2 regions of the Rhizobium sp. BIGb0125 genome follow, and region 1 is predicted to be linked to the other one. Evidence: riboswitches for the same ligand, from Rfam matches in the RefSeq annotation. Region 1 holds a riboswitch; the other holds the start of a gene.
The links. Region 1 has a riboswitch for thiamine pyrophosphate ahead of thiB (thiamine ABC transporter substrate binding subunit). Riboswitches for the same ligand answer to the same signal wherever they lie in the genome.
Positions count from the first base shown of each region.

Region 1 (4,813 bases):
TCATAGCGCTGGATTGCTCGGCCGTGGCTCAAACCCTCGTCGTCAGGTCTGGGCAGCCAGCTTAATAAGGCGAGCAACAACCCGGTCATGACGATTTGCAGAGTAGCAAGAGCAATGGCGCGTGGAGGATCGAAATCAAAGCGCAGCGATTGATAGATCGCCACTTCAAGCGTTGTCGCCGCAGGCCCGCCGCCCAACATCAGCACAAGGGTGAAACTGGTGGCGCAAAGCATAAAAATCAGCCCGGCGACACCGGGAACCAGTTTTATCAGCGCCGGCCATTCAATGAATCGGAAAATGGACCAGGATGGCATGCCAAGGCTTGCCGCCATACGCCAATATTCACCGGGAATACGCTCCAGCCCGGCCAGCAGCAAACGGGTAGCAAGCGGCAGGTTAAAGAAGACATGTGCCAGCAGAATTCCTGACAGGCCGTAAATGCTGAAAGGTTGTTCAACACCGAGTGATGTCAGTGTGGTGTTCAGGAAGCCCTGTCTTCCCCAGATGGCAATAAGGCCAAGCGCACCGACGATAACCGGTAGCCCCATGGGAACGGCCATAAGGCGGATAATCCAGATACGACCGGGAAACGCAGTTTGTCTTGCCAAAGCCAGTGCGACAGGCAGCGCAAAAAGGATCGATAGTCCGGTCGATAACGTTGCTTGATAGAGGGTGAAGCGCAGGATACGCCAGGTGTAGGTACCGAACAGCTCATCGCTTGCAGCACCTGCATCAAAAGACAGAAGGGCAAATGTGCCAAGGCCAATGAATGCGAGAACAGCGGCAAAAGCCGCCATTCCCGTGCCTATCGATTGCCGTTGTTCGGCCTTTGAAATCATGGCGCTGGCCCGAATTTCCGATTTGCAAAGGTTAGTTGATGCTCATGGCTGTCAGCCACTCATCAATCCATGCCTTGCGGTTCTTGGCCACTTCCTCAGGTGACATCAGGAATGTCTTGGTGGGAACAACAAGTTTGGAAAACGCCTCGGGCAGCGGTGCGCTGGTTGCCGCAGCCGGCATCATCCAGTTGTTTTCCGGTATGGCGTCCTGGAAGCCCGGTGTCAGCATGAAGGAGAGGAATGACTTGGCAAGGTCTTTCTCTGGGGCATTTTTCAACAGGCCGGCCACCTCGATCTGAATGTAATGACCTTCCGCGAAGCTGGCTGCCTGATAGCGGTCTGTGTTTTCTGCGACCATGTGGTAGGCAGGTGAGGTCGTGTAGGACAGCACCATTGGCACTTCTCCCTTGGTGAACAGGCCATAGGCTTCAGACCAGCCCGGCGTGACCGTCAAAATACGGTTATTGAGCTTTGCCCAGGCTTCCGGTGCCTGATCACCATAAACGGACTTCACCCACAGGAGCAGGCCAAGGCCGGGGGTAGAGGTGCGCGGGTCCTGAATTGCAATCTTCTGGGAAGGATCACCTTCGACCAGATCCTTCAGGCTCTGTGGCGGGTTCTTGATGGTCTGGGTGTCATAGATGATGGCGAAGTGGCCGTAGTCGTAGGGAACAAAGATATCATCCTTGAAGTCGCCTGGAATCTTGGCAGCTGACGTATCGATGCCGCTTGCCTCGAACAGGCCGGTTTCCTTGGCTTCAGCAACAAGGTTGGTGTCGAGCCCCAGAACGACATCGGCGTTGGATGTTTCACCTTCCATCTTGAGGCGCGTCAAAAGCGCAACGCCATCGGCAACACCGACAAAATTGACAGTGCACTGGCAATTTTTCTCAAATGCTTCCTTGACCTTGGGGCCAGGACCCCACTCGGACACGAAGCTTTCATAGGTGTAGACCGTCAGTGCCTTGTCGGCTGCAAATGCTGCGCCGGGCACGGCAAATGCCGCAAGCACCAGTGCCTTGGCAATCAGGGAATTGTTCAAAATGCTGCGCATCCGCGCCTCCTCTTTCATATGTTGAACGGGAATAGGGCGCTGATAATGAGCCGTCTAATCCCTCCGCCGGTGTTAACCGGATCAGGTTCTTCGGGTTGGCGGAAGCCTCTCAGCCTTGTCCACAAAGACAAAGCACCCCGTTAGAGCAAGGCAAGGTGTAATCTTACTGTCATCACTTGGCAAGATAGCCAGTCATGGCAACAGTCGGTGTTTGATCCGATGGTGTCAGGACTGCCCGGTCATATGGACCAGTTCCCAGACATGACCGTCGGGATCCTGAAAACTTCCGGCATACATGAAGCCATGATCCTGAATCGGTTTCCATTCGCGGCCGCCGGAGGACAATGCTGTGGCAATCATCCTGTCGATGTCTTCGCGGCTTTCTGCCGTCAGGCAGGTCAACACTTCGGTCGTGCGGGTGGCGTCGGCAATATCGCCGTTGATGAAATCACGGAAACGCTCTTCCTGAAGCAACATGACGAAAATGTTCTGCTCCACGATCATGCACAGCGTCCTCTCGTCCGAATATTCGGGATTGAAGCTGAAGCCGAGTGCGGTGAAGAAAGCTTTTGTCGTTTCGATATTGCGAACAGGCAGATTGACGAAAATCATACGCATTTTCTGAACTCCTCCATCTTTGCCAAGGAAAACGTAAAATCGCTTCCCTGTCAAAGACGGATGAAGAATAGAGGTTCCGGTATGGTGGAAGGAATTTTAGCCTTCCAGTTCCTCACGCAGCATTTCAAGCTCCAACCACTCTTCTTCCATGGTGACCAGCTTGTGTCGCAGCTTTTCCATTTCGTCGGCAAGCTTGCCAAAAGCTGTGGGGTCTTTGGTGAAGAGGTTGGGGTCGGCCATCTTTTCTTCGCGCTTGGCGATTTCGATCTGGGCCTTTTCCATTTCCTTGGGCAGGTTCTCCAGAGCGAACTTCTGCTTGAAGGACAATTTACCCTTGGCCTTTGGTGCATCATCCGACGCAGCTGAAGAGGAGGTGCTTTTTGCCTTTTCCTGCTTTTCCGCCCTGCGCTTTTCCTCGGCCGCGCCCTTGCGTTGTGACATCATGTCGGAATAACCGCCGGCATATTCGATCCAGCGGCCATCCGGCGCATCGGGGTTGGCTGGCGCAATGGTCGAGGTCACTGTTCTGTCGAGGAAGTCACGGTCGTGGCTGACGAGAATGACGGTGCCGACAAATCCGGCGACCACTTCTTGCAACAGATCAAGCGTCTCGATGTCGAGGTCGTTGGTCGGTTCATCGAGGATGAGAAGGTTGGTCGGGCGGGCGAGAATACGCGCCAGCATCAAACGAGCACGTTCACCACCGGAGAGATTCCTGATCGGTGTGCGGGCCTGTTCCGGCTGAAACAGAAAATCCTTCATATAGCCGGTTACGTGCTTCAGTTCGCCATTGACCAGCAGGTTTTCACCACGTCCGTCAGTCAGATAGTGCGCTAGCGTGTCATTCGGGTTCAGTTCTTCACGCTTCTGATCGAGCGTGGCGATGTCGAGATTGGTGCCAAGTTTGACCGTGCCGCTATCTGGTTGCAGCTGTCCGGTCAGCATTTTCAAAAGCGTGGTCTTGCCTGCTCCGTTTGGCCCAACCAGACCAATACAGTCGCCACGATGCACGCGCAGTGAGAAGGGTGCCACGATGGTGCGATCACCATAGGACTTGGTAATGCTGTCGGCCTCGATCACCAGTTTGCCGGATTCACGGGTATCGACAGCTGTGGTCTGCACGGAACCTTGCGGTCCCTTGTGGCCACGATGTTGAGCGCGCATCGCCTGAAGTTCGCCGACGCGGCGCATATTGCGTTTGCGACGGGCGGTTACACCATAGCGCATCCAGTGTTCTTCGCGCTCAATCGCCTTGCCGAGTTTGTGCTGCTCGAGTTCTTCCTCTTCCAGCACCTTGTCGCGCCATTCCTCGAAATGGGCAAAGCCGCGGCTGAGGCGACGCGAAGTACCGCGATCAAGCCATACAGTGGAGTTGGAAACTTTTTCAAGGAACCGACGGTCGTGCGAAATGAGGACCAGTGCGCTGCGGCTTTTCTGCAGTTCGTCTTCCAGCCATTCGATTGTCGGCAGATCCAGATGGTTGGTCGGCTCGTCCAGCATCAGGATGTCGGGTTCAGGTGCCATGACGCGAGCAAGCGCCGCACGACGGGCTTCACCACCGGACAGGCTTTTGGGGTCTTCCTTTCCCGTTAGGCCAAGGTGGTTAAGCAGATATGTAACCCGATAAGGATCATCGCCCGGTCCAAGCCCTTCTTCGGCATAGGCCTGTACGGTGTCGTAACCACTAAAATCCGGTGCCTGCTCAAGATAACGGATGGTCGAGGATGGGTGTCTGAACACCTCGCCGGATTGCGCTTCGACCAGGCCGGCGGCAATTTTCATCAGCGTGGACTTGCCGGAACCATTGCGACCAACGAGGCAGATACGGTCACCCGGTTCCACTTGCAGGTTGGCACCGTTCAGCAGTGGTGTAACGCCAAAGGTCAGCGTGATATCGTCAAGTTTCAAAATGGGAGGCGCCAAGGCTCAGGCTCCAGTCATGTCATAAGGGCGGGCAAGGATGATGGCTCTACCGCTTTTCAGGGAGAAGCGCACCGGACCTTCCGCAACGTTGGAAATTGTGCGGGATGTGCCGAAGGTCAGCGAATAGTCATTCAACGGATAACGGGCGTTCTCGATGTCAAGGCCGTCAAGATCGCTGAAACCGAGAACGGAAAACAGCGAACCGGCGGGTAAGTCGAGTGCTTTCTCGCCACCGGATACCAAGGGGTAGGCCTCTTCTTCACCCGATAGAAGGGTGACATCGTAACCTTTTTCCTTAAGGCTGATGGCATTCAGCATGTGCTGAAAGGCATGGTCGGTTCGGTCGCCACCCAGTGCGCCAATCAGAACGAGGCTTTGG
Region 1 covers NZ_JANUDV010000008.1:138,989-143,801, forward strand. The annotation lists gene thiP (thiamine/thiamine pyrophosphate ABC transporter permease ThiP) at 1-839, opposite strand, end outside; gene thiB (thiamine ABC transporter substrate binding subunit) at 871-1,893, opposite strand; TPP riboswitch at 1,935-2,043, opposite strand; gene M2418_RS21560 (VOC family protein) at 2,119-2,511, opposite strand; gene M2418_RS21565 (ABC-F family ATP-binding cassette domain-containing protein) at 2,608-4,434, opposite strand; gene M2418_RS21570 (thiamine diphosphokinase) at 4,438-4,813, opposite strand, start outside.

Region 2 (4,813 bases), on a different contig from region 1:
CATTGCGGTGACGGCTTCACGCACCACTTCACCAGACTTTTCTGCTTCCTGACGGGTACGGGAAACCAGGTGGCGTGCCTCTTCTGCGCGCTTGGCGGAATCTTTGACCGTCGTGGTGATTTCTTCCAGAGCGGCGGCTGTCTCTTCAACAGAAGCAGCCTGCTGCTCTGTGCGGCGGGAAAGGTCGTCAGCCGAGGAGCGGATTTCATTAGCACCAGCATCGATGGCGCGGGCATTTGTACCAACGCTCTGCATCGCCAGATCAAGCTTTTCTGCCGAATGGTTGAAGTTCTGACGCAGTGTGTCCAGTTGGCCGTTAAATGGATGTGCAATACGCGCAGCCAGATCGCCATCAGCCAGTTTGCCAAGCGCGGCACCCAGCGTATCGACGGCTTTCTGAATTTCTGCGGCTTCCAGGACCTTCTGCTGCTCGCGTTCAGCGCGCTCATTCTCGGTGCTGACGCGATCTTCATCAGCTTGACGGGACAGGCGACCACGTTCAATGGCGTTGTCGCGGAACACGGCCACTGCGGCCGCCATGTTGCCAATTTCGTCCTTGCGGTCGAGGCCGTCAATTTCAGACTTCACATCGCCACTGGCCAGTGTCTGCATGCGTTCGCGCAAACGAACCATCGGTGCAGTGATACCGGCGTGAGCGACGTAAATCGCAAAACAAACGGCCGCCACCAAGCCAACACACATAAAGATGAAGCTCTGTGTAATCGTCGAGCCGATCGATGCGGAAAGCGACTTGCTGCCATTGTCCAAAAGCTGCGACAGTGCGGTGTTGTTGGCACCGGCCTGATCCGAAACCTGTTTCAACAGTGTTTCCAGCTTTGACTGCATGGCTGGTAGTTCTGCGCCATTGCCGCCGAAATGCAGCTGCAGCATTTTTTCATACATGGTTTGCAGTTCGTTGGTCGAAGCCAGCAACTTCTCGATGTCGTCCTTGCGGCTCGGAACCGACGCCGGCACGGCGGCCAGTCGATCCTTGGCAAGCTTGAAGTTGGAGGCGAAGCGTTCGCGCATCTCCGGCAGGCCAGGATGCTGAGCATCCATTTGCAGCATACGCTCTGCCCAGACAACCGATGTCCAGATACCGGAAGCGGCACGGGCGCTCATCATGGCGGAGGTTGCTTCCTTGTCGATAAAGCCAAGGTAGCTGGTGTTTGCATCACTGAACTTGGCGGTAATGAATGTAAAACCACCAAACGAAACCAAGCCGAGCATGAACAAGGTGGAAAGTATCTTCCACTTGATGCTGAGGTTTTTCAACATGTTGGACTTCCTAGAACGAAAGGACAAGCGGAATACTGTGCCGCAGGCTGCGGCATTCCGACATCGATTTTTGTGGGAAAACTATGCTTCGACTAAAAGCTCAAACAACAAGCGTCATGCAGCCCCGGAAGGTGTCGTTCAACATCATTATAGAAAGAAATTTATTAAAAACTTGTATAACTTTCGGTTACAACCAGTCCAAGCGTTATAAAAAAACGCCTTAAAAACAGTATGTTCGACAGTTTTCATGTACAAGTAGCAATCTCATTGACAGCAGGGCAAAAACGCGACAATTTGCACCTATTCCGAGGGGGGCATCCTACGATGCTGAGATGGCGGTGAGCCGGACCCTTGAACCTGATCCGGGTCGTACCGGCGTAGGAACGGAAACAGCGGCATAAAGCCCCCTTTTCTCTTCTCCGCTTGCCTGGATCTCCGTGATTGTCACAAGTCTGGAGATCGTAGATGACATTCAAGATTGCTATAGGTGCCGTTCGCGGCCATCCCCCTCATTTGGTTTATCGTTTCGTATAAACCGAAATGCGTGTCTCATCCGCCGTTTGCGGCGTGCTGTTGCTGGTCGTTGGCTGGCAGGTTGGCACGTGGCTGTTTGCCCCTGCGCATTACATTCTGCCCTCGCCCTATGACGTCGTTTCGGCGTTGTCACGGCAGCCTATCTACTTGCTCGAAAACAGCCTGATCACCCTGACTGAAATGGTGGTTGGCCTTGTATTGGGCACAGGGTTTGGCGTTGGGACAGCTTTCGCAACAGCCGCATTTCCGAGACTTGGAAAGCTGGTCTGGCCAACCCTGCTGATCCTGCAGGCATTTCCCGTGTTTGTCCTTGCTCCCATCCTCGTGCTGTGGCTCGGTTTCGGCATGGCCTCGAAGGTAGCGATGACGACGCTGATCATCTTCTTTCCTGTCGCCTCTGCCTTCAATGACGGCCTACAACGCACGGAAAGAGCGATCCTGGATGCCGCAGCGCTCACGCAGGCAACACACTGGCAAATCCTGCTGCGGTTACGGGTGCCCCTTGCCCTGCCGGGACTGATTTCGGGCCTGCGGGTCGCAGCGCCGCTCGCACCCCTTGGTGCCGTCATCGGCGAATGGGTCGGCGCGTCCTCAGGGCTTGGTTTTGTCATGGTGCAGGCCAATGCCCGTATGCAAACCGATACAGTTTTTGCAGCCATGGCCATTCTTGCGGTTCTGACCGTGCTTTCTCGCCTTTTAATCGACCGCCTCACCACTGGGCTCACCCCATGGGCGGTCGAGACTGAACATTCCCTGCCATTTCTTAATTCCTCAAGGAAACACGCCTGATGAAGAAACTTGCCCTTTCTCTTTCCATCGCACTTGCGACGATCCTTCCCGCATCCGTGACACATGCCGCCGACAAGCTGACGGTGATGCTGGAGTGGTTCGTCAATCCCGATCACGCGCCGATGGTCATCGCCGCTGAACGCGGCATCTTCAAAGCTGAAGGATTGGAAGTCGAGCTGGTACCACCAGCCGATCCATCTTCCGTTCCGCGTCTGGTCGCCGTCAAACAGGCCGACATTGGCGTGCATTATCAACCAAACCTCTATCTCGACAACGCTGCCGGTTTGCCGATCCTGCGGTTTGGAACACTTGTCGAGACACCGCTTAACACCGTGACGGTTCTGGCTGATGGGCCGATCAAAAGCCTGAAGGACCTTAAGGGCAAAAAGATCGGTTTTTCTGTATCCGGTTTCGAAGATGCCATGCTGAAGCGCATGCTTGAGAAGGAAGGTGTCAGCCGTGACGATGTTGAGCTTATCAACGTCAACTTCTCGCTGTCACCTTCGCTGATCAGCGGCAAGGTCGATGCGACACTTGGCGGCTTCCGCAATTTTGAACTGACCCAGATGAAGCTCGCAGGTCACGAAGGTTATTCCTTTTTCCCTGAGGAGCATGGTGTTCCCGCTTATGACGAACTGATCTTCATCACCAATAAGGATCTGGTCTCGGACAGTCGCTTGCCGCGTTTCCTTGATGCCGTCGAACAAGCCTCGATCTTCCTCACAAACCACCCGCAGGAAGCTTGGGAACTGTTCATCAAAGCCTACCCCAGCCTCAATGACGACCTGAACCACCAGGCATTCATCGACACCCTGCCGCGTTTTGCCAAACGCCCCTCGGCACTGGATCGCGCTCGTTACGAACGTTTCGGCCAGTTCATGCAGGACATGGAACTGGTGAAACAGGCGCCTGCCGTTGAAGACCTTGCGGTGGAATTGCAATGAGCACGGCCCATACAATATCAGCTGAAAAGGCAGCCGATGTGCTCGAGCGGGTGCGGCAAAGCCGCCCTCGCGTCCATTGCCTGATGAACACCGTCGTGCAGAAATTCACTGCCGATGGCATTACGGCGGTCGATGCCATTCCTTCGATGACATCGTCGATGGAGGAAATCGAAAGTTTTGTTCTCAAAGCCGATGCGTTGACCATTAATCTCGGCACGCTGGATGCGGAGCGTCGCAAGGTTATCCTGCTTGCTGTGCAGGTGGCCAATGCGCATGGCAAACCTTGGATCGTTGACCCCGTCCACTGCGACTACTCTCCGTCGCGACTGGCGTTTGCAAGGGACCTTCTGCAACATTCGCCGACCATCATCCGTGGCAATGCGGCTGAAATGGCGCTGTTTGACGACACAGGCAACAGCTTGCGAATTCAAACCGGTCCGCAAGACCATTTGTCTCTCGCAAATCGATCGGTCCGTATTTCCAACGGTCATCCATGGATGGCGAAAGTGACCGGAACAGGCTGCCTTTCCGGCGGCATAATCGCCGCGTTCCTAGCGGTAGAGCCAGACGCGCTGCTGGCGGCCAGTGCGGCCCTGTGTGTGACGGGAATTTCTGCAGAGCAGGCCGCGGTCTACGCCAACGGTCCCGGCACATTCGAGCCGGCATTTCTCGACATGCTGTCGGCCATTGGCCGTCAGGACATCATTTCCCATGCAAGGATAGAACATGACGAAGGTTGATTATCGCCTGAACGCGTTGGTCGATGGCTCCCTGATCGATATCGCCCCGCTGCCGGAACTCGCCCGTATCGCGGCCGAAAACGGCGCAACACTGATTCAATACCGCGACAAGACGGCATCCACCCGTTCGATGATCGAAAGGGCCAAGGAAATTATAGCCGCGCTCAAAACAAGCGGCGTCCCGCTTGTCATCAACGACCGCGTTGATGTCGCGCTGGCGGCTGGTGCAGATGGGGTGCATCTGGGTGCGGACGACATGGATGCGGAGACAGCACGGAGCCTTTTGAGTAGCAAGGCGATTATCGGACTTACCGTCAAAAATGCCAAGGACGCGGCACGCGCCGCAGCGGCGCCTGTCGACTATGTCTGCATTGGCGGCGTGTTCGAAACAGTATCGAAAATCAATCCTGACCTTCCAGTCGGCATTGATGGTTTCAGTGCGTTGCGGACAGCACTGCGTCAGCAGCGACCCGAACTACCGGTCGGCGCCATTGCTGGCATCGATTTGGCAAGAACACCAGAGGTCGT
Region 2 covers NZ_JANUDV010000004.1:190,174-194,986, reverse strand. The annotation lists gene M2418_RS12625 (methyl-accepting chemotaxis protein) at 1-1,278, opposite strand, end outside; TPP riboswitch at 1,577-1,679, shown strand; gene M2418_RS12620 (ABC transporter permease) at 1,819-2,601, shown strand; gene M2418_RS12615 (ABC transporter substrate-binding protein) at 2,601-3,545, shown strand; gene M2418_RS12610 (hydroxyethylthiazole kinase) at 3,542-4,285, shown strand; gene thiE (thiamine phosphate synthase) at 4,272-4,813, shown strand, end outside.
Region 2: linked by a shared signal. The riboswitch ahead of M2418_RS12620 (ABC transporter permease) and the one ahead of thiB (thiamine ABC transporter substrate binding subunit) in region 1 are both predicted to bind thiamine pyrophosphate.